3 regions of the Dactylosporangium sp. NPDC049742 genome follow, and region 3 is predicted to be linked to each of the others. Evidence: riboswitches for the same ligand, from Rfam matches in the RefSeq annotation. Region 3 holds a riboswitch; each other region holds the start of a gene.
The links. A riboswitch is a leader RNA that binds a small molecule or an ion and turns the genes downstream of it on or off. The one in region 3 is predicted to bind cyclic di-AMP.
Positions count from the first base shown of each region.

Region 1: another riboswitch for cyclic di-AMP. It lies ahead of AB0J72_RS08500 (NlpC/P60 family protein); the one in region 3 lies ahead of AB0J72_RS09475 (hypothetical protein).
Region 2: another riboswitch for cyclic di-AMP. It lies ahead of AB0J72_RS05265 (NlpC/P60 family protein); the one in region 3 lies ahead of AB0J72_RS09475 (hypothetical protein).

Region 1 is NZ_JBFANF010000004.1:326,949-334,745, reverse strand. It holds gene AB0J72_RS08525 (hypothetical protein) at 1-532, opposite strand, end outside; gene AB0J72_RS08520 (dienelactone hydrolase family protein) at 656-1,228, shown strand; gene AB0J72_RS08515 (hypothetical protein) at 1,197-1,775, opposite strand; gene AB0J72_RS08510 (ADP-ribosylglycohydrolase family protein) at 1,797-2,678, opposite strand; gene AB0J72_RS08505 (VOC family protein) at 2,812-3,216, opposite strand; gene AB0J72_RS08500 (NlpC/P60 family protein) at 3,240-4,229, opposite strand; cyclic di-AMP (ydaO/yuaA leader) riboswitch at 4,237-4,416, opposite strand; gene AB0J72_RS08495 (MFS transporter) at 4,538-5,794, opposite strand; gene AB0J72_RS08490 (helix-turn-helix domain-containing protein) at 5,865-6,467, opposite strand; gene AB0J72_RS08485 (serine/threonine protein phosphatase) at 6,533-7,525, shown strand; gene AB0J72_RS08480 (SNF2-related protein) at 7,589-7,797, shown strand, end outside.
Region 2 is NZ_JBFANF010000002.1:389,137-396,933, forward strand. It holds gene AB0J72_RS05240 (branched-chain amino acid ABC transporter permease) at 1-701, opposite strand, end outside; gene AB0J72_RS05245 (branched-chain amino acid ABC transporter permease) at 698-1,585, opposite strand; gene AB0J72_RS05250 (AMP-binding protein) at 1,582-3,381, opposite strand; gene AB0J72_RS05255 (ABC transporter ATP-binding protein) at 3,378-4,142, opposite strand; gene AB0J72_RS05260 (ABC transporter ATP-binding protein) at 4,159-4,932, opposite strand; cyclic di-AMP (ydaO/yuaA leader) riboswitch at 5,224-5,368, shown strand; gene AB0J72_RS05265 (NlpC/P60 family protein) at 5,377-6,363, shown strand; gene AB0J72_RS05270 (methyltransferase domain-containing protein) at 6,409-7,155, shown strand.
Region 3 is NZ_JBFANF010000005.1:187,957-195,753, reverse strand. It holds gene AB0J72_RS09485 (hypothetical protein) at 1-589, opposite strand, end outside; gene AB0J72_RS09480 (diguanylate cyclase) at 811-2,325, shown strand; cyclic di-AMP (ydaO/yuaA leader) riboswitch at 2,372-2,514, shown strand; gene AB0J72_RS09475 (hypothetical protein) at 2,666-3,409, shown strand; gene AB0J72_RS09470 (polyprenyl synthetase family protein) at 3,530-4,729, opposite strand; gene AB0J72_RS09465 (ElyC/SanA/YdcF family protein) at 4,884-5,873, opposite strand; gene dnaG (DNA primase) at 6,086-7,797, shown strand, end outside.

The DNA.
Region 1 (7,797 bases), on a different contig from region 3:
GGGTCGCGGCGGCGATGAGCAGCGACACGAGCCGGGCGGCGTCGGCGGTGGCCGGGACGCGGCCGTACTCCCAGCCGGACACGGTGAGGTCCAGCAGCTCCAGCGTGTGCACCAGGAGCAGGTTGGGGTCGGTCAGCACCATGGCCCGCTTGGCGTCGGCCTCGACGGCCGTCAGCGCCGCCGCCAGGTGCACGTACGGGAACAGCCCCGTCGGCAGCTCCGTCAGGCGGTACCGCAGGTGCGGCCCCATCTGCCGGTACAGCGCCCGGTAGTCGCGCCGGTCCACGCGGTGCCCGCGGACCTGCGCCTGCACGTCGGCGTACGTGTGCTCGGCCGTGTCGTGCACGATCCGGGTCGCCACCGACAGCCCGTCGTCGCCGGCGAACACCTGCGCCAGCGAGGCCGCCTGCTGCTGCCACCCGCCGGCCACGTGCGGCCCGTACCGCTGCCGGACGTCGGCCAGCAGCGCCTCCTGCCGTGCCGGGTCGACCAGGACAGCCCTGCCGGCCGCCTTGCGCCGGAACCACCGCATGCCCCGCTCCTCACCTCACGCCGATCGATCATGATGTCGGTACGACCAGTACACCATTCGACGCCGACGCATCCCTTGCCCGTCCACCCGTGGGCCGGGTGGCAACGCATATATGGTGGGGGTATGGCTGAGGTTGTCCTGTTCCACCACGCACAGGGACTGACGGCGGGCGTCGTCGCGTTCGCCGACGAGCTGCGCCGGGCCGGGCACACGGTGCACACCCCCGACCTGTTCGACGGGCGCACCTTCGACAGCATCGAGGCGGGCATGGCATACGCCACCGAGCTCGGCTTCCCCGGCGAGATCCTGGACCGCGGCGCCCGGGCGGTCGCGGACCTGCCGGCCGAGCTCGTCTACGCCGGCTTCTCCCTCGGCGTGCTGCCCGCCCAGCGGCTGGCGCAGACCCGCCCCGGCGCCCGCGGCGCGCTGCTGTGCTACTCGTGCGTGCCGGTCACCGAGTTCGGCGCCGCCTGGCCCGCCGACGTGCCGGTCCAGGTGCACGGGATGGACGCCGACCCGTTCTTCGTCGGCGAGGGGGACATCGACGCCGCTCGCGACCTGGTCGCCCAGGCGAAGGACGGCGAGCTGTTCCTGTACCCGGGCGACCAGCACTACTTCGCCGACAGCTCCCTGCCGACCTACGACCCCGAGGCGACCGCGCTGCTCATCCGGCGGACCCTCGACCTGCTGGGCTGACGGCCCGCAGCGCGTCGAGCAGCCAGGCGTAGGCCGGCACGGCCGCCGGTCCCGGGTCGGTGCCGTGCAGGACGGCGAGCAGCTGCCAGTAGCGCTCGACCCGGGGGTCGGCGACCAGCTCCAGCCACCGGACGAACGCGGCCCTCTCCTCGGCGGGCAGGTCGGCCGGGACGATCCGGTGCACGATCGCGCGCGCCTCGGGCGAGCCGGCGGCGACCCCGCGGTCGACGGCGCCGCCGGCGTGCTCGAGGACGAGCGGCCGGATGTTCAACCCGAACTCCAGCCGCGGGTCGCTCAGCACCATCGTGCGGACCTTGCGCCGGAACGCGGTGCCGGCGACCAGGTCGGCGAGCTCCTGCCATGCGACGGCCCGCGCGACGGACCGCGCGTCGGCCGGGTCGTCCGGGAGGTCGGTGGGCAGCTCCCGCATCCATCCGGCCACCACCATGCCGTCGGGGTCGGTCACACCGTCGAACACGGTCGCGACGAAGTCGTCGATGACGGCTTGCCGCTGCTGTACCGACAGCGGGTCTGGCGTGCTGGTCACGGTCACTCCTCGGTCGTGTCCCTACATGGGTGGGAGCGGTTCGCGGGCGTCGACCCACTCGGCGGGCACGCCGTCGAGGCCGGTGCGGGCGGCGACGATGCCGCCGGCGATGGCGCAGGTCGTGTCCATGTCGCCGCCGGCGCTGACGGTCGCCCACAACGCCTCGGCGAGGTCGTCCAGGTGCCGGGCGGCGCACCAGATCGCGTACGGCACGGTGTCGGGGGCGGAGATCAGCGTCCCGCAGCCGACCTCGCCGGCGATCCACCGCGGCTCCCGGTCGAACGGTCGCCGGCAGAGCCGGCGGAGCCGGGCGGCGACCTCGCTGTCGGGTGTGCGGTCGGCGACCCGCGGCAGCAGCTCGTCGGCGGGCACCCGCCGTGCCGCCAGGGCGGCCGCGACGGCCACGGCGACCGCGCCGGCGGCCGCCTCGGGGTGCGCGTGGGTGACCGCCGCGGACAGGGCCGCCTGCTCCACGACCAGGTCGAGGTCGTCGGCGAACCAGGCGCCGAGCGGGGCGACGCGCATCGCGGCGCCGTTGCCCCACGAGCCCTGGCCGTCGAACTGGGCGGCCGTGACCGTCTGCCAGGCCTCGCCGTCGCCGATGGCCTGGAGCACGCCGTGCATGGACGGGCCGTAGTTGCGGTACGGGTCGGCGGCGTACGCGTCGGCGAACCGGCGGGCCAGCTCGTCCTGCACGACCCGGCCGTGCTCGCGCAGCGTCCGGTACAGCGAGACGGCCATCGCGATGTCGTCGGTCCACGGCCACGGGCCCTGCGGCACCAGCCGCTCCTCGATCTGCCACCGCATCTGGTCGGCGGGCCGGAAGAACCAGGTCTCGCCGAACGCGTCGCCCAGCGCCGTCCCGTGCAACGAGCGGGTCGCGGCGTCGACGTCGGTGATCACCGTCCGATCGTGGCAGCCGGTCACCGCGCCTGTCGAACCGTTTCCGCGCACCACCCGCCGCGCTGTGCGACTGTGCGACCGTGCGGCCGTGCGGCCGTGCGGTTGGGTGGTGGGTGCACGGACAGGCCGGCGGTCAGGCGAAGTCGGCCGCGGTCATGCCCTCCGGATGGCCGGGCGGCCACTGTACGAGCTCGATGCGGTACCCGTCGGGATCGGTGAGCCAGGACGTGGCCATGCCCCCGCCGTGGTCGGTCGGCGGCTCGGCCGTGATGCCCCTGCCGGCCAGGTCGGCGACCGTGGTGCCGAGGTCGCCGACCTGGACGACGAGGTGGTTGACGGCGCCGGTGTCGGCGACCGGCCGGGCGGGGTCGTGCACCAGCTCGAGGCTGACGAACGGGTCGCCGGGCAGCTGCAGCATCGTCAGGCTGCCGAACCCGGTCTCCGGGACGTGGCCGACCTTGGCGTAGCCGACCGCGGTGTAGAACGCGAGCGAGCGCTCCAGATCCGTGACCCGCAGCCCGAGATGCAACATGCGCATGCCCGGCAGATTACCGTCCGTGACTACGCGACCCTGCCGTAGCCGTACAGCGTGTCGATGTCGACGGGAGCGACCTTGACGACCGTGCGGCTGTTCGGGGCGTGGATGATCTGGTTGTTGCCGATGTAGATGCCCACGTGCCCGAGGCCGTTGTAGAACACCAGGTCGCCGGGGGCGAGCTGGCTGCGGGAGATGTGGCGCACCTTCGACCACTGCTCCGCGGCGTTGTGCGGCAGCGTCACGCCGGCCGCCTTCCACGCCATCATGGTCAGGCCCGAGCAGTCGAACGTGTTCGGTCCGGCCGCGCCCCACACGTACTTCTTGCCGAGCTGAGCCCAGGCGTAGTTGACCGCCTTGCCCGCGTTGCCGGACACGGCCGGCGGCTTGGCCGGGGTCGTCGCCGGGGGCGGGGTGGTGGTCTTGACCTTCGCCGCCGCGGCGGCCGCCTCGGCCTTGGCCTGCAGCGCGTCGAGGCGGGCGATGTCACCCTCGATCTTCTTGCGGCGGGTCTCCAGCTCCGTCTTCTGCTGGCTCTGCGCGGCGAGGGTCTCGTCCAGGCGCCGCTGCTCGGCGTCGAGCGCGCCCTTCGCCGCCGTGTACGCGGCCAGGTCCCGCTGCTGGCTGTGCGAGATCTGCTGGAGGGTGCCGACGCGGGCGGCGAGCGTGTCGGTCGACGTCGCCCCCAGCATCAGCGACAGGGTGCCGAGGTTGCCCCCGGTCTTGTACGCGTTGACCGCGAGCGCCGAGGCGTCGTCCTGCGCCGTCGCCAGGGTCGCCTGCAGCGGCGCCATGTCGGCCCGGAGCTTCGTGATCGCCGCCTGGGTGGTCTCCAGGTCGCCGTTGACCTTGTTGTACAGCTCGACGACGTGCTCGACCTCTTGGTTGCCCTTGTCGATCTGGGCCTGGAGCTCCTGCGGCGTCGGGTCCGCCTGCGCGGCGCAGGCCGGGGCGATCATGGCCGCCACCGCCAGCGCGACGACCGAGGCGCGGAGCGTCGTACGTCCGTTGAACACGGCACAGTCCTTCTTCGCTGACCGCCTACCGGGTTAGCTGACGGATTCGGGCGAGAAGAAGGCGCGCCCTACCGCGCCCCGGTGTGGCGGGCGCGGATTCACCCCATGGGGAAGCCCCGGTTGGTTCCCCGGCTCGCCGGCCGCACGCATCGTGCCCGCGCGACCGACAACTCGGCGGTGGCTGCCCGGCCACCCCGGCGGGGCGGGCGATGTCCGGCAGGCCGGCCCAAACGTAACGCCGGACCACACTGCCAGCGCTCGATCTAAGCCACACTTAACGTAGACACAAGACTGACCTGCCCGGCGTCTCACCGGTGGCGGTCGGTGGAGCGGGCCATGACGGCCAGGCCGAAGACGGCCAGCAGGGCGAGGGCGGCCGGGATGAGGAACACCCGCGGGAGCCCGATGGCGGCGGCGCCGGTGCCACCGGCCGCACCGCCGAGGGCGGAGGCGAGCGCGGTGGAGCTCATGAAGATCGCGGACGCGGTGGCGACGGCGGTCGGCAGGAGCCGCTGGGCGACGATGATGCCGAGCGTGGCGAAGACGCCCCACACGCCGCCCATGAGGACCTGCCCGGCGAACAGCCCGGCGGCGTTGCCGGTGACGGCGAAGCAGACGTTGGCGGCGACCCCGAACCCGGCGCCGAGGACCATCAGCTCCATCATGCCGGTCCGGCGGGCCACGACCACGGCGACGGGCATCAGCACGATCTCGACCAGCGGCTGGATGCCGATGACCGCGCCGCTGAGGCCGGCCGGGAAGTGCAGCTGGTCGTTCATGTACAGCGGCAGGTACGCGTACTTGACCGGCTCGCCGGCGTACACGAGAACGTAGAGGCCGGTGAACGCCAGCAGCGGCAGCATCGCCCGCAGGCCGGGGCCGCGATGGCCGGCCCCCGGTGCGTCGCCGGCCCCGTCCGGTGCCGGCGGTGCTGTCCGGAGCGCGCCGAGCGGCACGATCTGGGCGAGCGTGCAGACTGCCGTGGCGACCAGCATGGTGCGCAGCGACGTCTGCGCCGCCAGGAACGACCCGGCCACCGGGCCGATGACCCAGCCGCCGGTCAGGGCCATCCGCACGACGGCGACCACCCCGTCGTTGTTCGGGCCGGGGTGCGCCTTGAGCTCGTCGTGGACGGCGGCGAAGAGCTGCGACGTCGCGGCGCCGCCGAACCCGCCGACGACGGCGCTGATGACGTAGGGCATCCACAGTTCGGTGGAGTACGCGATGCCGATCCAGCCCACGAACCCGGCGGCGGCGCAGATGCGGAACAGCCCGAGTCGGCGTCCGGTGCGGTCGGACCGCCGGCCGACCAGGAACCCGGCCACGGGCGCGGCCAGGTTCGTCAGGTAGAACAGCCCGGCCGCGGTGAGGGAGGCGTGCAGGTCGTTGACCAGGAACGTCGCGATCTGCGGGGCGGCGGCGGAGAAGCCGAGCGCGGACAGGAACACCGCGAGCGTGGCGCCCCGGTAGAGCGGTGAGGCGAGGGTCAGCCGCAGCGCCGACGCGTGCGCCGTGGGCTTGTCGAGCGCCGGATCCGCCGGCTCGACCTGCTCGGGAAGGACCATCGGCTGCGCCTCCGCATCGCGCTGCGGGGGGCAGCGGCTCGCCGAATTCTTCCAATGGAAGAATCTGTGGTCAAGTGCCCGGCGGCGATGGCAGCAGCCGCTCGAGCAGGGCCAGCGCGCGCCGTACGTCCACCGCCTCGGGATCGAGCAGCCACTGCAGCTGCAGCCCGTCGGACGCCGCGATGACCAGCGCCGCCGCGTCGTCGGGATCGATGTCCGCGGCGATCGCGCCGGCGCGCTGGCCGGCGCGGACCCGCTCGGCGAGGTGCGAGCGCAGCAGCCGGAAACGGTCCCGCACGAACTCGTGGGTGAGCGGGTGCTGCCCCGCCTGCAGGGCGTCCGTGGTCAGCGTGGCGTACAGCTCGACCAGGCCCGGGATCGTGCGGTTGCGCTCCGCGCTGCGCTCCATCAGCCGGACCGCCGACACCCCGTCCTGCGGCGCGCCGCCGTGCTCGACCTGCTCGTGCGCCCGGTACACCTCGACCAGCAGCTCGTCGCGCGACGAGAAGTAGTACCGCAGCGCCGCGTGCGACACCCCGATCGCCGCACCGATCGCGCGCAACGACGCGTCCACGCCCCGCTCCGCGAACAGCGCGATGGCCTGGGACAGGATCTCCGCCCGCCGCACCGCGGCCTTGCGGTAGGAGCGTCCCGCTGTGCCGTCGTTGCCCATGCGCGCATCGTACGGAGCACCGGCGCCGCCCCCTGCCGGCGCCGCGCACGGGCTAGGCTTCCGCCATGTCCCGGCTGAGCAGGTTCGGCGCGGTCTCGACGGAGCTGGCCCTGCTCAGCGACGCCAGGCTCGCCGAGCTCGTCGACAACGCCGAGGCGCTCGGCGTCGGCGTCGGTGGCGCCTCGGCCCTGCTGGACGTCGCCGGCACGCCGGTCTTCGTGAAGCGGCTCGCGCTGACCGACCTGGAGCGCCTCCCGCGGCACGTGCGCTCGACGGCGAACCTGTTCGACCTGCCGACGTCCTGCCACTACAGCGTCGTCGCGCACGGCGGCGGCGGCTTCGGCGCGTGGCGGGAGCTGGCGGCGAACACCATGACGACGAGCTGGGTGCTGGCCGGCCGGACCGAGGCGTTCCCGCTGCTCTACCACTGGCGCGTGCTGCCGGGCGCGCCGCCGCCCGCCGAGGAGCACCAGGACATCGACCGGGCCGTCGCGTACTGGGACGGCTCGGCGGCGGTGCGGCGGCGTCTTGAAGCGCTCGCGGCGGCGTCGGCGAGCGTGGTGCTGTTCCTCGAGTACGTCCCGCAGCGCCTGGACGCGTGGCTGCGCGAGCATCCGGACGCCGTCGGCACGGTGCAGCGCCGCCTGGCCGCCGCCGTCGCCTTCATGAACGCCAACGGGCTGCTGCACTTCGACGCGCACTTCGGCAACATCCTGACCGACGGCGACCGGCTCTACCTGACGGACCTCGGGCTGGCCACGTCACCCCGGTTCGAGCTGACCGCGCAGGAGCGGGCGTTCCTCGTGCACCACCGGGAACACGACGCGAAGTACGCCGTGCGGGAGCTGCTGAACTGGATCGTCGCCAACGTCGCCGGGATCACCGGGCCCGCCGAGCGCCACGCCTACCTGCGCCGGTGCGCGGCGGGAGCGGCACCCGACGGGCTCCCCGCACCGCACGCGGAGATCGTCGCGCGGCACGCACCGGTCGCCGCGGCCATGAATGACTTCTTCTGGCAGGTGTACGGGGTGACCCGCACCCCGCCGTTCCCGGAGTGACCCGCCGAGCGGTGGCGGCGCTGTATCGGTACCTTCAAGCACATGTATGCCGGCGCAGCGAGCATGAGGCCGCGGGAGGCGCGTGCCCTGCTGGCGCGGGCCGGCCAGATGCAGGACGACGCCGAGACGGTCACCGGGACCGTGGCGGCGGCGCGGCAGGAGGTCGTCGCGGCGTACGAGGTGGCGCGCGAGCCGCAGGTGTGGGACGCGCTCGGCAAGATGTCGATCGAGACGGTCAAGGACACCGTGGACGGCCGGGCGCGGCTCGACGA
Region 2 (7,797 bases), on a different contig from region 3:
AGGTTCACGCCCATCACGCCGGCCGCGATGTCGCGGTCCCGGATGGCCGTGAACGCCCGGCCCACCCGCGAGCGCGCCAGGTTGCGCGCCGCGAGAGCCGCGAGGACGAGCAGCACGAGCATCAGCAGGTACAGCTTCTGATCTCTCGTGAGGAACGCGTCGGAACTGTTCAGGTCGTAGCCGAGCAGCTTCGGCGCCGGGGGCTGCCGGCCGATGCCGGGCCCGCCGGTCAGCTCCGACCACTCGTTGATGACGTGGCCGCCGATGAAGACCAGGCCGAGCGTCACGATCGCCAGGTACAGGCCGCGGAGTCGGGTGGCGAGCGGCGCCACCAGTACACCGGCGACCGCGGCGACGAGACCGGCGGCGGGCAGCCAGATCAGGATCTCCTGGACCCCGAACCCGATGGTCCGCGCGTCCGGGTCGCCGGCGATGGCGGCCGCGGTGTAGGCGCCGATGGCGAGGAAGAACGCGTGCCCGAGCGACACCTGCCCGGCGTAGCCGGTGACGATGTTGAGCCCGATCGCGCCGATCGCGGTCACGCAGGCGAGCCCGATCAGCTGGAGCAGCTGGTCCTCGACCAGCCAGGGCAGCGCCGCCCCGACCGCGAGGAGGATGCCGACCGCCACCTTCTTCGAGGTGGTGTCCAGCAGCGCCAGCTCCTGGTTGTACGAGGTGCGCAGCAGCGGACGGTTTCTCATACCCTTTCGACCTCCCGGGTGCCGAACAGGCCGTAGGGGCGCACGAGCAGGACCAGGAACATCACCACGTAGGGCGTGACGACCGAGATGTTGCCGCCGAGCCAGGGCACCGAGCCCTGATAGGTGGCGGTGAGCTCCTGCACGGTGCCGACGACGAGGCCGCCGATGACGGCGCCGGGCAGCGAGTCGAGGCCGCCGAGGATGATCACCGGCAGTGCCGTCAGCGCGATCAGCCACAGCGACTCGCTGACGCTGCCGCCGACGGCGGCGTACGTGCCGGCGACCGCGGCGAGCGCGCCGGCGAGCGCCCACGACAGCGCGAACACCGACCCGACGCTGACGCCCTGGGCGAGCGCCGCCTCCTGGTCGTAGGAGGCGGCCCGCATCGCCAGGCCGGTCCGGGTGTACCGGAAGAACACGAACAGCAGGGCGATGAGCACGGCGGTGGTGAGGACCATCGCGACGTGCCGCTGCTCGACCTGGACGCCGCCGGGCAGCTTCCACACCTTCAGGCCCCACGGGTCGCCGACCTGCCGCACGTCCAGGCCGATGGCGCCGTTGACGACGACCCGGACGGCGATGTCGATGCCGAGCGTGATGATCGCGACGGTGAACACCGGCCGGCCGATCATCGGGCGGACCGCGAGCCGCTCGACGCCGAGCGCGATGCCGCCGGTGAGCACGGCGGACGCGGCCAGGGCGAGGAAGAAGCCGAGCGGCCCGGCGAGGTAGGTCACCAGGACCGCGCCGGCCAGCATGAACGCGGGCTGGGCGAAGGAGATGACCCGGGTCGCCTTGTAGATGATCACGAACCCGAGGCCGAGCAGCGCGTAGACGCTGCCCGTGCCGATGCCGCGCAGGACGCTCTCGAGGAAGTCCTTCACACCTTGCTCCCGTACATGTCGTCGACGAGCGTGGCGAAGGTCGTGGCGACGGCGCCGCGGCGGACCTTCTGCGTCGCGGTGAGCTCGCCGTCCTCGTGGTCGAGCTCCTTGGGCAGCATCCGGAACGTCTTGACCTGCTCGACCGGGTTGTGGCCGGCGTTGACCGCGTCGACGACGCCCTGGATCAGCGCGATGACCTCGGGCTTGCCGGCCAGGTCGCGGTAGGTGGTGTAGCCGATGCCGCGGCGCTGCGCCCACTCCCCCACGGTGTCGAGCTCGATGCCGATGAGGGCGGTCAGGTACGCGCGCCGGTCGCCGATGACGACGGCCTCCTTGACGAAGGGCGACGCCTTCAGCGCGTTCTCGATCTCGCTCGGCGCCACGTTCTTGCCACCGGCGGTGATGATGATGTCCTTCGACCGGTCGGTGATCTTCAGGTGCGTACCGTCGAGCAGCTCGCCGACGTCGCCGGTGCGCAGCCAGCCGTCCGCCGTCATCGCCTCGTCGGTCGCCGCCTGGTTGCGGAAGTAGCCGGCGAACGTGCCGGGGTGCCGGGTCTGGATCTCCCCGTCGTCGGCGATGCGGATCTCGACGCCGGAGTGCGCCTCGCCGACCGTGCCGAGCCTGATCCGGCCCGGGCGGTTGGCGGTGCCGATCGCGGTGTTCTCGGTCATGCCGTACACCTCGTACATCGGCACCCCGATGCCCATGAAGAACCGCAGCACGTCGGGGGCGATCGGGGCGGCGCCGCTGGCGGCGTAGCGGACCCGGCGGACGCCGATGCGATCCTTCAGCGCCCGGTAGCACAGCAGCCAGCCGATCGCGTACCGCAGCCGGCTGCCGGCGGTGTGCCGCCCGCCGTTGGCCTCCAGGGTGGCGCCGATGCGGTCCGCGACCCGCAGCCACAGCCGCGCGTTGGCCCGCTTGAGCGGCGACGCCCCGCCGAGCCGGACGGTGATGCCGGCCATCATCTTCTCCCAGATGCGGGGCACCCCGAACAGGATCGTCGGCTGCACCTCGCGCAGGTCGGCCTGCACGGTCGCGATCGACTCGCCGAAGTGGACGGTGACGCCGGCGGCGGCGTTGAACCAGACCGTGAAGACCCGCTCCGCGACGTGGCACAGCGGCAGGTAGGACAGGGTCAGGTCGTGCGGCCCCGGTGGCGGGTCGGTGAACCCGCCGCCCTCGACCAGGACCCGGATCGCGAAGTCCACGTTGGCGACGGTGAGCATCGCGCCCTTGGGCCGCCCGGTCGTGCCGGACGTGTAGATCAGCGTGGCCACGTCGTCCGGTTCCGAGGTCAGCTCGACCGGCTCCGCATCCGCGTGCGACGCCAGGAGGTCGCTCCAGGCGATGAGCTTCGGGTGCTTGTACCGGCCGCGGATGCCCCTGGGCTCCAGGTAGACGATCCACTCCAGGCCGGGGCAGTCGTCCAGGACCTCCAGGGCCTTGTCCACCTGCTCCTGGTCCTCGGCGAAGAGGATCCGGGCGCCGGAGTCGGCGAGCATGTGGCGCACCTCGTCCGGCGGGTTCGTCGGGTACAGCCCGACGGTCGCCGCCCGCACCGCGACGGTCGCCACGTCGACGAAGAGCCACTCGGAGCGGTTCTCCGACTGGATCGCGACCCGGTCGCCGGGCTGGACGCCGAGCGACCTGAGCGCCCGGGCGACGGTCTCCGCGGTCTTCCAGTAGTCCCGCCAGGTGATCTCGCGCCAGATGCCGCGGTGCTTCTCCCGCATGGCGACGGCGCCGGGCGTGCGCTCCGCGTGCTGCTTGACCAGTTCGGCGATCGTCATGCCCGCTCCACCTCCCCCAGGTAGGCACGCAGGACGTCGGGGTTGTTCTGCACCTCGGCCGGGGTCCCGGTGGACACCGGCACGCCGAAGTCGACGACCATCACCCGGTCGGCGAGGTCCATGACGAGCCCCATGTCGTGCTCGACGAGGATCATCGGGACGCCGAGCTCCTCGCGGACGTCGAGGATGAAGCGGGCCATGTCCTCGGTCTCCTCCAGGTTCATCCCGGCGACCGGCTCGTCCAGCAGCAGCAGCTTCGGCTCCATCGCGAGGGCCCGGCCGAGCTCGACGCGCTTCTGCACGCCGTACGGCAGCAACCCCACCGGCAGCCGGCGCCACTGCGCCAGTTCGAGGAAGTCGACGATGTCCTCGACCACGGCCCGGTTGGCGATCTCCTCGCGCCGGGCCCGGCCGAGCCACGCGATCGCGGCGAGCGTGCCGTAGCGGATGTGGTGGTGCCGGCCGAGCATGAGGTTCTCCAGCACGGTCAGGTGCTGGAACAGCTCGACGTTCTGGAAGGTGCGCGCCACGCCCAGCTTGGCGACCTTGTCCGGGCGCAGTCCGGTGAGGTCGGCGCCGTCGAGGGACACCTTGCCCTGCTGCGGCCGGTACACCCCGGAGATCACATTGAAGATCGACGTCTTCCCGGCCCCGTTGGGCCCGATGACGGCGAAGAGCTCGTCCTTGGCGACGGTGAACGAAACCCCGTCGATGGCTTTGACGCCGGCGAAGCTGAGCCGGACGTCTTCGAAACGCAGCACGGCGACTCCTGATTTTCTATGACAGCCAGCGCTTGCGACGCTTGTAGTGCTTCACGTCGCGGAAGGACCGCTCGGCCCGTCCCAGGTAGAACTCGCGGATGTCGTCGTCGGCGAGCAGTTCGGCGGCGGGCTTGTCGAGCACGACCTTGCCCGTCTCCAGCACGTATCCGTGCTCGGCGATCGACAGCGCCATGGTCGCGTTCTGCTCGACCAGCAGCACGCCGGTGCCGGCCTGGTTGATCTGCACGATCAGGTCGCGGACCTGCTCGACCAGGCGCGGCGCGAGCCCGAGGCTGGGCTCGTCGAGCAGCAGGTACGCCGGGTCCGACATGAGCGCCCGCCCCATCGCCAGCATCTGCTGCTCGCCGCCGGAGAGATAGCCGGCGATGCTGCCGCGGCGCTGCGCAAGCACGGGGAACAGGGTGTACATGCGGTCCATCGCCTCCGCCCGGCCCTTCGGGCGGGTGTGGGCGCCGAGCCGCAGGTTCTCCTCGACGGTCAGTTCGGCGAAGGTCCTGCGCCCCTCCATCACCTGCGAGACGCCGCGGCGGACCACGGCGGCCGGCTTGAGCCGGTGGATGGGCTTCTCGTCGAGCGTGACGGCGCCCTTGGTGATGGCGCCGTCGTGGACGCCGAGCAGGCCCGACAGGGCCCGCAGCAGCGTGGTCTTGCCGGCACCGTTCGCGCCGAGCAGCGCGACGATGCGTCCTGGTGGGACCTGCAGGCTGACGCCTCGCAGCACCAGCATCACGTCGTCGTAGACGACCTCGAGGTTCTGGACACGCAACATCCGGTGACGCTCCTCCGGGGGTGTTCGGAGTGGGCGAACTATGTGCATCGACGGTGAATAAAGTTACGTGTATTTAACCGGGTCTCAGAGCAGAATCAAGCCCCAATTGTGTGTCCGTCAACACCATCTTCTGTGGTGCGTCACTGTCCGATGTGGAGCGACAACCCGCCGTGATTCGGACTTTTGGGGTAATCGATATTCAACAACGCTCGCGGGTTTCGCTTCGTTGGTGATCACGTTAAGTTATGTCCTGGCCTGCACGGCAGTCCGTCGCCCACCCCGGGCGGCGCCGGGCAAGCGCCGCCGAGTCGAGCGCCGCTCTGGCGCTGTCGAGCCGGGGACCCAGGGTCCTTGGGGTGAATCCGCACAGCGCGGTAGGGCGCACTCTTCCCGCCCGAACCCGTCAGCTAACCCGGTAGGCGGTCGGTGAAGAAGGGTCATCCCTTGTCCGCTGGACACCGCACCAAACGGTCCCTGCTGCGCACACTCTTCATCGGGGTCGTGTCGCTGGCGATCGTGGCGCCCGCGAGTGTCGCCAAGGCCGATCCGACAGCGGCTGAGATCGACGCCCAGATCCAGAAGGCGGGCGACGAGCTCGAAGACCTGGTCGAGGCCTACAACAAGATCAATGGCGATCTGGCCGCCACTCAGGCGGCCGCCGCCGAGCTGCAGAAGAAGCTCCAGCCCTACGTCGACAACATGGCCAACGCCAACGCCAACGTGGACGTCATCGCCGTCGCGGCGTTCAAGGGCGCGGGCAGCCTGCAGAACCTCAGCATCGTGCTCAACGCGCGGTCGTCCGACACGCTCATGGACCAGCTGACCACGCTGCAGCAGATCGGCAAGCACCAGCAGCACGAGATCGCCGACTTCACGTCGGCCAAGTCGAAGCTGGACGAAGAGAAGAAGAAGATCGACGAGACGCTCGCCGCGGAGACCGCGCAGAAGACCGAGCTCGAGACCAAGAAGAAGAAGATCGAGGGCGACGTCAAGAAGCTCGAGGCGCTCCGCCGCCGCTCGACGACCGGCGGCGGCACCGGCTCCACGGGTGTCAAGGTCGCGCTCGGTGCCGAGTGCACGTCACCGGCGAACGCGGCGGTGGCCTTCGCCTGTGCCCAGCTCGGCGAGCCCTACAAGTGGGGCGCCGCCGGACCAAGCAGCTGGGACTGCTCCGGCCTGACCATGGGCGCCTGGAAGGCGGCCGGCGTCATCCTGCCGCACAACGCGGCGCAGCAGTGGAGCAAGACCACGCACATCTCACGGTCCGCGCTCTCCCCCGGCGACCTGGCGTTCTTCCGTGGCCTGGGGCACGTGGGCATCTACATCGGTAACGGCAAGATGATCCACGCACCGACGACGGGGCGAAACGTCGAGGTCCAGTCGATCGACGGCCGCAGCGACACGTACGGCTACGGCAGACCGCACAAGTAAGCCCTGACAGCACGTCCAAGAGGCCATGCCCGGCAAGATTGGGGCATGGCCTCTTGGGATCCCGAGCAGTACAGCCGCTTCGCCGAGGAGCGGGCGCGGCCCTTCCACGAGCTGGTGGCGCGTATCCAGACCACCGCGCCGGTCGCGGTCGTGGACCTCGGGTGCGGGCCGGGCACGCTGACCGCGACCCTCGCGACGCGCTTCCCGGACGCGGCGGTGCTCGGCATCGACTCCTCCCCCGAGATGCTCGCGAAGGCGGCAGCGCTCGGCACCCCGCAGCTGTCGTTCCAGCTCGGCGACATCGCCGGGTGGCGGCCGCAGCGCGGCTCCGTGGACGTCATCGTCGCCAACGCCTCCCTGCAGTGGGTCGACGACCACGCCGCGCTGATGCCCACGCTCGCCGCGGCGCTCGACGACGGCGGCACGCTCGCGTTCCAGGTCCCGACGGGCGGGCCGATCCTCGACGCGGACATCCTGGACCCGACCGTCCTGGGGCCGCGCGGCGCGACGCCGGTGCGGGAGCCGGCCTGGTACGTGCGCACCCTCGCCGGGCTCGGCCTGGCCGTGGACGCGTGGGAGACGACGTACTTCCACGTCCTGCCCGGCGAGGACCCGGTGCTGGAGTGGTTCAGCGGGACCGGCCTGCGCCCCTACTTCGACGCCCTGTCCGGCGCGGAGCTCGACGACTTCCGGGCCAGGGTGGCCGCCGCGCTGAGCGAGCGCTACCCCCGCGAACCGTTCGGCACGATCCTGCCCTTCCCGCGCCTCTTCGTCGTGGCCCGGCGCCCCTGACCCAGCCCACATCGCCCGCCGGCCCACCGCGCCGGGCTCTGACACCGCACCCAGGGGCTCTGATACTGCGCACCCAGCCAGGCCGCCACCCGGACCGCGACGCGGCACGGCCAGGACGCGGCACGGCCAGGACGCGGCACGGCCAGGACGCGGCACAGCCAGGACGCGGCAGGGCAGGAGCGCCGACCAGCCAAGACGCCCCGCCACCCGAACCGCGACACGGCACGCCCAGGAGGCGGCAGGGCACGGACGCAGCAGGGCAGGGCGGGCAGGAGCGCCGAACAGCTGGCCCGGACGCCGCCGACCAGCCGGAACACCCCGCCACCACCCGGGCCGCGGCACGCCTTGGACGCGGCACGGCCAGGACGCCCCTGTCACCCAGGTCGGGGCGTCGTCGGCTGGGCTGGACGGCGCACCGCTGGCGCGAGCCGGGCGACGCGTCATCGAAGGGACCCGGCGGGCGATTCCCGGCACCGCGCCGCCAACCGGGCACCGCCGGGCCGTTCCTGACGCTGCGTTACGGGCCGGGCTCCGGCGGCCGGTCCCGGGGGTCCCGTTCCGCAACGTTGAGGGCGAGCCGGCACCGCTACGGGACGTGGGCGTCGATCGATGGTCGGTGACCTAAACGAGACCTAAGCGTCC
Region 3 (7,797 bases):
GCACGCCGATCACGCCCGCGCCCGCGATGTAGAGCAGACTGCCGGCGATCATGCCGATCGGGTAGATCGGGCCGGTCAGCATCCCGGCCAGCATCGCCGGCGGTGCCCACCAGGGGACGCGCCGGTCGTACGCGAGCGCCAACCCCAGCAGGAGCACCCCGAGCAGACCGAGGAAGCCCGGCACCTGGAACCCCCACTGTGCCCCGCCGGCGGCGAAGGCGGCGTCGGCGAGGCGGTCGCCCGCCGCGGTGCCGAGGTCCGCCTCGAGCCGGGCGTAGAAGAAGTCACCGAGCATCAGCGCGGAGAAGTTGACGACGCCCAGCAGCGCGACGAGCCCGGCGATGTGCCCGAAGAGCACGGCGCGCCGGCGGACCAGGTGGATCATGCCGATGATGCCGGGCACGAGCAGGACCCAGCTCCAGTGCAGCAGCGCGGCGCTCACCGAGACCTGACCGGGGTGGCGCCCGTACGCGCCGTCGGCGGCGTCGCCGGCGCGCAGCGCGGGGTCGGTGAGCAGGCCCGCCACGTACACCAGCGGGGCGACGATCAGGCAGCCGCCGGCAAGGAGACGGCGAAGTTTGTGCGGCATAGCGACCTTTCAGACGGTTTCAGGTGACTCGACGGCATGTCGAGTCGGAACCGTAAGCCGGCCGCCGCGGCCCCGTCGTCAGCCGCAGCGATGACCCGGGTCCGCGCGGCGGCGGACCGCGCCCGCAATTGCTTAGGATCGGAGGCGTTGCGTCGATGTGAGGGCTGCAGGGTCGGCCGGATCGGGGTAGGCGAGCCGTGGATCGAGATCGGGACATGGCGATGGCCGCCATCCGTTCCGTCTACCGGATCACGGGGCGCATCAACACCGGCAGCACCGTCGTCGAGACGCTGAACCGGATCGCCGACGCCGTCGTCGAGCACGTCGGGTTCGGCGCCGCCGTGGTCAACTACCTGCATCCGGAGGGCGTGTACGAGGCGGTCGCGATCGCCGGGTCCGAGGAGGCGCGGGCGGAGCTGCTCGGCGTCCGGTACCCGGCGGCGGAGTTCGACGCGCACCTCGCCGCCGCCGACGAGTGGGGCCAGCTGCGGTTCCTGCCGCACGAGCGGCACAACGACGGCATCCAGTCCTGGATCCCCGCCGCCCCCGACGGCGCGGACGGCATCCCGGAGGAGGAGCGCTGGCACCCCCTCGACGCCCTGTTCGCGCCGCTGTGCGCGCCCGACGGCTCGCTCGTCGGCGTGCTCAGCGTCGACCTGCCCGCCGACGGCAGGCGGCCCGGCGCGTTCCAGCGCGAGCTGCTCGAGATGCTCGCCGCGCAGGCCGGCATCGCGATCAACAACGCCAACCTGGTCGAGGCGCTGCGCCGGGAGCGGCAGCACCTGGAGGCGAGCGAGGCCGCGTTCCGGCTCGCGTTCAACGGCGCCGGCACCGGCATGTGCATGATCGGCCTGGAGGGTGCCGACCTGACCCGCCTCGTCCGGGTCAACCCCGCGCTGTGCGAGCTGCTCGGGCGGGACGAGGACGTGCTCGTCTCGATGCGCTTCGGCGACTTCATCCACCCTGACGACTTCGAGCGCAGCCGGGAGGTGTTCGCCGGCGGTGCCGGCATGATCCGCGACTACGAGGTGCGCTGCGTCCGCGGCGACGGCGAGACGATCTGGATCTCCGCGACGATGTCGGTGGTCGCCGGGTCGCCCGCGTTCGCGATCACGCAGGTGCAGGACATCACCAGCCGCAAGGCCACCGAGGCCGACCTGGTCCGCAGGGCCTCCCGCGACCCGCTGACCGGGCTGGCCAACCGCGAGGCCGTCGCCGAGCCTCTCGCGGCCGCGATCCGGCGGGCCCGCACCGAGCAGGTGATCAGCGCGCTGTTCTTCTGCGACCTCGACGACTTCAAGATCGTCAACGACACCCTCGGCCACGAGGCCGGCGACGCGGTCCTCGTCGCCGTCGCGCAGCGCCTCCAGTCGCTGGTGCGGCCCACCGACACCGTCGCGCGCCTCGGCGGCGACGAGTTCGTCGTCCTCATGGGCAACGTCGCCGCCGGCGACCTCGGCGTGCTGGTGGACCGCCTCGAGCGCGCCGTCTGCGCACCCGTCACGCACCAGGGGCACATCATGCGGGTCAGGGTCAGCGTCGGTGTGGCCGTGATCGATGACACGGTCGAGGACGCGGGCGCCGCGCTGCGGGCCGCTGACCGCGCGATGTACCTGGTCAAGGGCGGTCGTCACGCCGGTGAGGTGACCAGGCGGGTGACGGCGTTCGGTGAGCGTTCGGGTGCTCAGGGTGGTATGCCGTTGCTGCGGTTGGCCCGGCCCGAGACGGCCCAGTAGTGTCGTTGCGTCCGCTCCGGTCGACCTGCACCGCATCGGTGCTGCCGGGCGGGCGCCGTCGAGTCGCGATCTTCGCGAGCCGGGGACCCATGCGCGTCCTCTGGGGTGCATCCGCGGCCTGGCCGCGGTAGGGCGAAACTTCCCGCCCGAACCCGTCAGCTAACCCGGTAGGCGGCACCGGAAGGAGTCTGCGTCGATGCCGGCCGCCCGCGCGCCCTCGTAACACCTCACCACTGGTTCCCCCCTTCCAGCATGCCGTCCTCAGGCGGCGTGCCGATGCCGCATGTCTTCTGCCTGCCAACGAAGGAAAACATCAGTAGTGAAGCCCATATTGAAGGTGTTGCCACGCCAGTTCCACCCGCGACATCGCCGGCTGGTGCCCGTGCTCGGCGCCAAGGCCGGCACCGTCTCGGTCGCCATCCTGTCCGCCACGCTGCTGGGCACCCTGCCGGCGGACTCGCCGGCGTCGATGTTCACCGGCTCCGCGTATGCCGAGTCAGCGGCCGCGGCCTGGTCCTGGCCGTCGCCGTCGTCCCTGTCCGCTTCGGGGCCGTCGGCCGCGCCCTCCGCCGGCGCGGCGCCGGCGCCCGCGACCGGGCCCCTGGCCGTCGCGGTGCCCGCCGCGCCCGCGCCGCCGGTGCCGCCGGTCGTCAGGCCCGTCGCCGGCCTCGACCAGCGGCAGATGGACAACGCCGCGATCATCGTCAAGCAGGGCCGGGCGCAGGGCATGCCCGACCGGGCCCTGGTCGTGGCGGTCGCGACCGCGATGCAGGAGAGCGACCTGTACAACGTCGCCAGCTCCGCCGTGCCCGCGTCCCTCGGGCTGCCGCACGACGGCACCTCGACCGACCACGACTCGGTCGGGCTCTTCCAGCAGCGGGCCAGCCAGGGCTGGGGGACCGTCGCCGAGCTGATGAACCCGGCCCACTCCGCGATGCTCTTCTACAACGCCCTCAACCGGGTCGAGGGCTGGCAGCGGATGAGCGTGACCGGCGCCGCCCAGGCGGTGCAGCGGTCGGCGTTCCCCGGCGCGTACCAGAAGCACGCCACCCGCGCGGAGCAGGTGGTCGCCGCCCTCTCCTGACGCGCACCCGCACCCGGCCGGCGCGCCTTCGGGGGAGCGCCGGTCAGGAGCGGGTCTGTGGATCGCCTTGTGGATCGCCGGTTGGGCGCGGGTTTTGTGGATCGCCGGCGGGGGTGCCGGTCAGGCCGGGTGGCGGGTCGCCCAGCGGGCCAGGGCGACGAGCTCGGCGACCGCGGCCGGCTCGGGGATCGCCAGGTCGAGGGCGACCAGGGCCTGCGCGAGGAGGTCGTCGGCCTGCTGGGCGCACCAGGAGCGGGCGCCGGAGCGTTCGACGACCTTCGCGGCGCGCTCCAGGTCGGCCTCGCTGAGGCGGCGGCCCTCGCGGTGCAGCAGGTCGGCCAGCTCGTCGGCGCCCGCGGCGAGGGCGGCGGCGACCGGCAGCGAGCGGCGGCGGCCGCGCAGGTCGGCGAACGCCGGGCGGCCCGTCACGGCCGGGTCGCCCCAGATGCCCTGCAGGTCCTCGGCGAACCGGACGGCCAGCCCGAGCCGCACGCCGAACAGCCGCAGCTGCTCCACCCGCGCCGCGTCGCCGCCGCCGGCGAGCGCGCCGAGGGCGCACGCGCAGCCGAAGAGGGCGCCGCTGCGCTGCTCGACCGCGGTGATGCACGCGCGGAGCAGGTCGTTGCCGGAGCGGTGCCGGGGCAGGGCGGCGTCCAGGGCCGTGTTGAGGTCGGTGTGCTGGCCGTGCAGGAGCTGCTGGACGGTGTCGCCGAGGATGCGGACGCCGGCCCGGTCGACGGACGCCGCACCGGACTGCCGGCGCGCGTCGGTGCACGGGTCGGGGGTGCCGTGCTGCTCGGTGAACCTGTCCCGGGTCGCCCGGTCCTGCCGCACCGGCTCCCTGGCGGGCGCAGCCGGCGCGGTGTCGGGGGTGGCGCGGCTGGCCTGGCGCAGCGGGCGCGGCACGCGTCTGGTCGGGTCGCCGGTCGCCGCCACGTCGAACGCGAGCGCCAGCATCGCCTGCCCGCCCAGCGTCGCCGGGTGCGGCCCCACCACGCTCCAGGCGGTCGGCCGGTGCAGGCGGGTCAGGTCGCCGTCGAACAGGTCCCGTTGCAGCCCCGACCAGTGGTGCACCAGCTCCACCGCGACGGCGCCCGACACCGCGTCGTGCGGGTCACCACCGACGGCGCCCGCGCAGACGAGGGTCAGTGCGGCGCGTGTACGGGCGGCGGGCGGATCCTCGTCGAGCCCGCCCAGCTGCAGCTCGGCCACCTCGCGCGACGGCTCCGGGAGCCGCCCGACGGCGGTGCGCAGCGGCGGCCCGACCAGCAGCTCCGCCCATGCGAGGACGTCGTCGACGGTGCGCAGCACGGTGACCATCAGCCGGAAACCCCCGGACGCGGGATCATCACCGGTAACGCACCACCCATCGGGCCAGGCATGGACAAGCGCCGATCTGATGTCGGCGCCGTGGACGGGTCAAGTATGCCGCCGGTGCCTGCCGGGCGTGCCCAAAACCACGATGGTGGGCGGGTCAGCGCATCGCCTGCAGCAGGGACGGATCCGGTGGCGACACGACTGCCGCCTGTCGGTGCCGGAGGGCCTCCCAGGCGGCCTTCGGCCCGGCCGCGACGTCCCTGGCCGTGTTGTACCAGATCGTCACCCGCTGGCATCCCTCGCAGAGGGCGGGCACCCCGTACGCGTCGACGCCCAGCCGCCGGCACAGCGTCACCGCACGGTGCAGGTGCAGCTCCTGGCTGACGAGAACGGCCTTCGTCACGCCGTACACGTCGCGGGCACGGCGGCACGTGTCATAGGTGTCGAGTCCGTGCGGGTCGACGACCATCCTGGCCGGATCGACGCCCTTGCCCGCCAGGTAGTCGCGCATGACCCGGACCTCATCTCCGGATCCGCCCTGCGCGTCACCGGAGATGAGCAGCGCCTTCACCTTGCCGGACGTGAGCAGTTGGGCGGCGACGTCGAGCCGCCCCTTGAGGAACGGCATCGGCTCCTGCCCGCCCGGCGCGACCTGGGCCCCGAACACGATCGCGACGCCCGCCTCCGGGGCCGTCGAGGCGGGACCGATCCGGCCGGCGGAGGCCGCTCGTACCCACACGGTCGGCGACAACACGATGACGGCGGCCGCGACGGTCCCCGTGAGCACGACCCTGAGCAGGATCCGGCGGCGCCGCTCCAGGCGGGTCTCGCGGCCGGCGGGGAGCGACTGCTTGTCGCGCGCCGCCCACCTGGCCCGCTCGACCTCGAACAGGAACCACGGCGGCACCGTGCCGTGCGTGCGCAGTGTCTCGCGCTCGTCCTCGCCGAGGTAGCCGGTGACGTGGTCGACGGCGAGCGAATACGCCGCCATCCGCGCCGCCCCACGCCCCTGGGACCGCAGCACCGCCCACGCGCCCAGCGTGGCGATCGTCAGCAGCCAGCCCCACGGCCCCAGCCGCCGGCTGCGCCGCCGCAACCGGTCCTGTACGGCCAGCCAGGCGACCCGCTCGTCCCGCAGTTTCGGCATGGCGGCAGCATCGCACGGTGATGTGCGCCCATGGTGCCCGTGTGGTGTTGGCCGTGTGAAGCCGTGGCTGTGTGGTTTTGCCCGGGTGAGGTCGTGGCTGTGTGGTTTTGCCCGGGTGAGGTCGTGGCCGGTGTGGTGTTGCCGGGGTGAGGTCGTAAATTGTCGTAGGCGCGAGGCAGGATGTAGGCCTCGGGTTGGGGAGGTGGCGTCGGGTGGCCGGCAAGATCAAGGACGAGGACATCGCCTTGGTACGGGAGCGCACCGCGATCGCGGATGTGATCTCCGAGCACGTGACGCTGAAGTCGGCCGGGGGCGGCAACCTGAAGGGGCTCTGCCCGTTCCACGACGAGAAGACCGCCTCGTTCAACGTCTCGCCCGCGCGCAACGTGTATTTCTGCCACGGCTGCGGCGCCGGTGGTGACGCCATCAAGTTCCTGATGGACCACGACCACCTGACGTTCGTCGAGTCGGTCGAGCGGCTCGCCGGCCGCGCCGGCCTGCAGCTGCAGTATGTGGAGGCGGGCAGCGCGCCGGTCCGCCAGACGGGCCAGAAGCAGCGGCTCATCGCCGCGCACGCCGAGGCGGCCCGCTTCTATGCCGAGCAGCTCGGCTCGCCCGGCGCCCGGCTGGCCCGCGAGTTCCTCGCGCAGCGTGGCTTCGGCCGCGAGGAGGCGGAGCGCTATGGCTGCGGCTTCGCGCCCGAGGGCTGGGACCCGCTGAGCAAGCACCTGCGGCTGAAGGGCTTCTCCGCGCAGGAGCTGATCACCGCCGGGCTGTCGAAGGAGGCCCGCTCGGGCAGCCTCATCGACCGGTTCCGCCGCCGCCTGCTGTGGCCGATCAAGGACATCTCCGGCGACGTGATCGGCTTCGGCGCACGGAAGCTGTTCGACGACGACGACGGCCCGAAGTACCTGAACACGCCCGAGACCCCGCTCTACAAGAAGTCCCACGTCCTGTACGGGGTGGACCAGGCCAAGCGCGAGATCGCCAAGCAGAGCAAGGTGGTCATCGTCGAGGGCTACACCGACGTGATGGCCTGCCACCTGTCCGACGTGCCCGTGGCGGTCGCCACCTGCGGCACCGCGTTCGGCGCCGACCACATCGCGGTCCTGCGCCGCCTGCTGCTCGACGCCGACGGCTACGGCGGCGAGATCATCTTCACCTTCGACGGCGACGCCGCCGGGCAGAAGGCCGCGCTGCGCGCCTTCGAGGACGACCAGCGGTTCGTCGCACAGACGTTCATCGCCGTCGGCCCCAACGGCATGGACCCGTGCGAGCTGCGCATGGCGAAGGGCCCCGTCGCCGTCCGCGACCTCGTCGCCGACCGGCAGCCACTGCTCGACTTCGCCCTCCGCTCCGTCATCCAGCGCTTCGACCTCGACACCGCCGAAGGCCGCGTCGGCGCCCTCAAGGCCACCGCCCCCCTGGTCGCGAAGATCAAGGACCGCACCCTGCGCCCCGAGTACGCCCGCAAGCTCGCCGGCGACCTGGGCATGGAGCTGGAGACGGTCCAGCGCGCCGTCGGCGCCGCCGCGAAGGGCGTCGTCGAGCCCCCACCCGCCGCCTCCACCCGCAAGATCCTCGCGCCGGACAGCGCCGAGGCCCTCGTCGAGCGCGAGGCGCTGAAGCTCGCCCTCCAGCAGCCCGCCCTCGCCGGCCCCATGTTCGACGTCATCGGCGCCGACATCTACGCCCACCCCACCTACACCGCGCTGCGCGCCGCGATCGCCGACGCCGGCGGCGCCTCGTCCGCGACCGGCGGGGCCGTCTGGATCGAGCGGGTCCGCGAGGCGTGTCCGGACCCGGCCGCCGCGGGCCTCGTCACCGAGCTGGCCGTCGAGCCGCTCCGCCTCGACGGCGAGCCCGACCCCCGCTATGTCGAGGCCACGATCGTCCGGCTGCAGCTGCCCGCCCTCAACCGCCG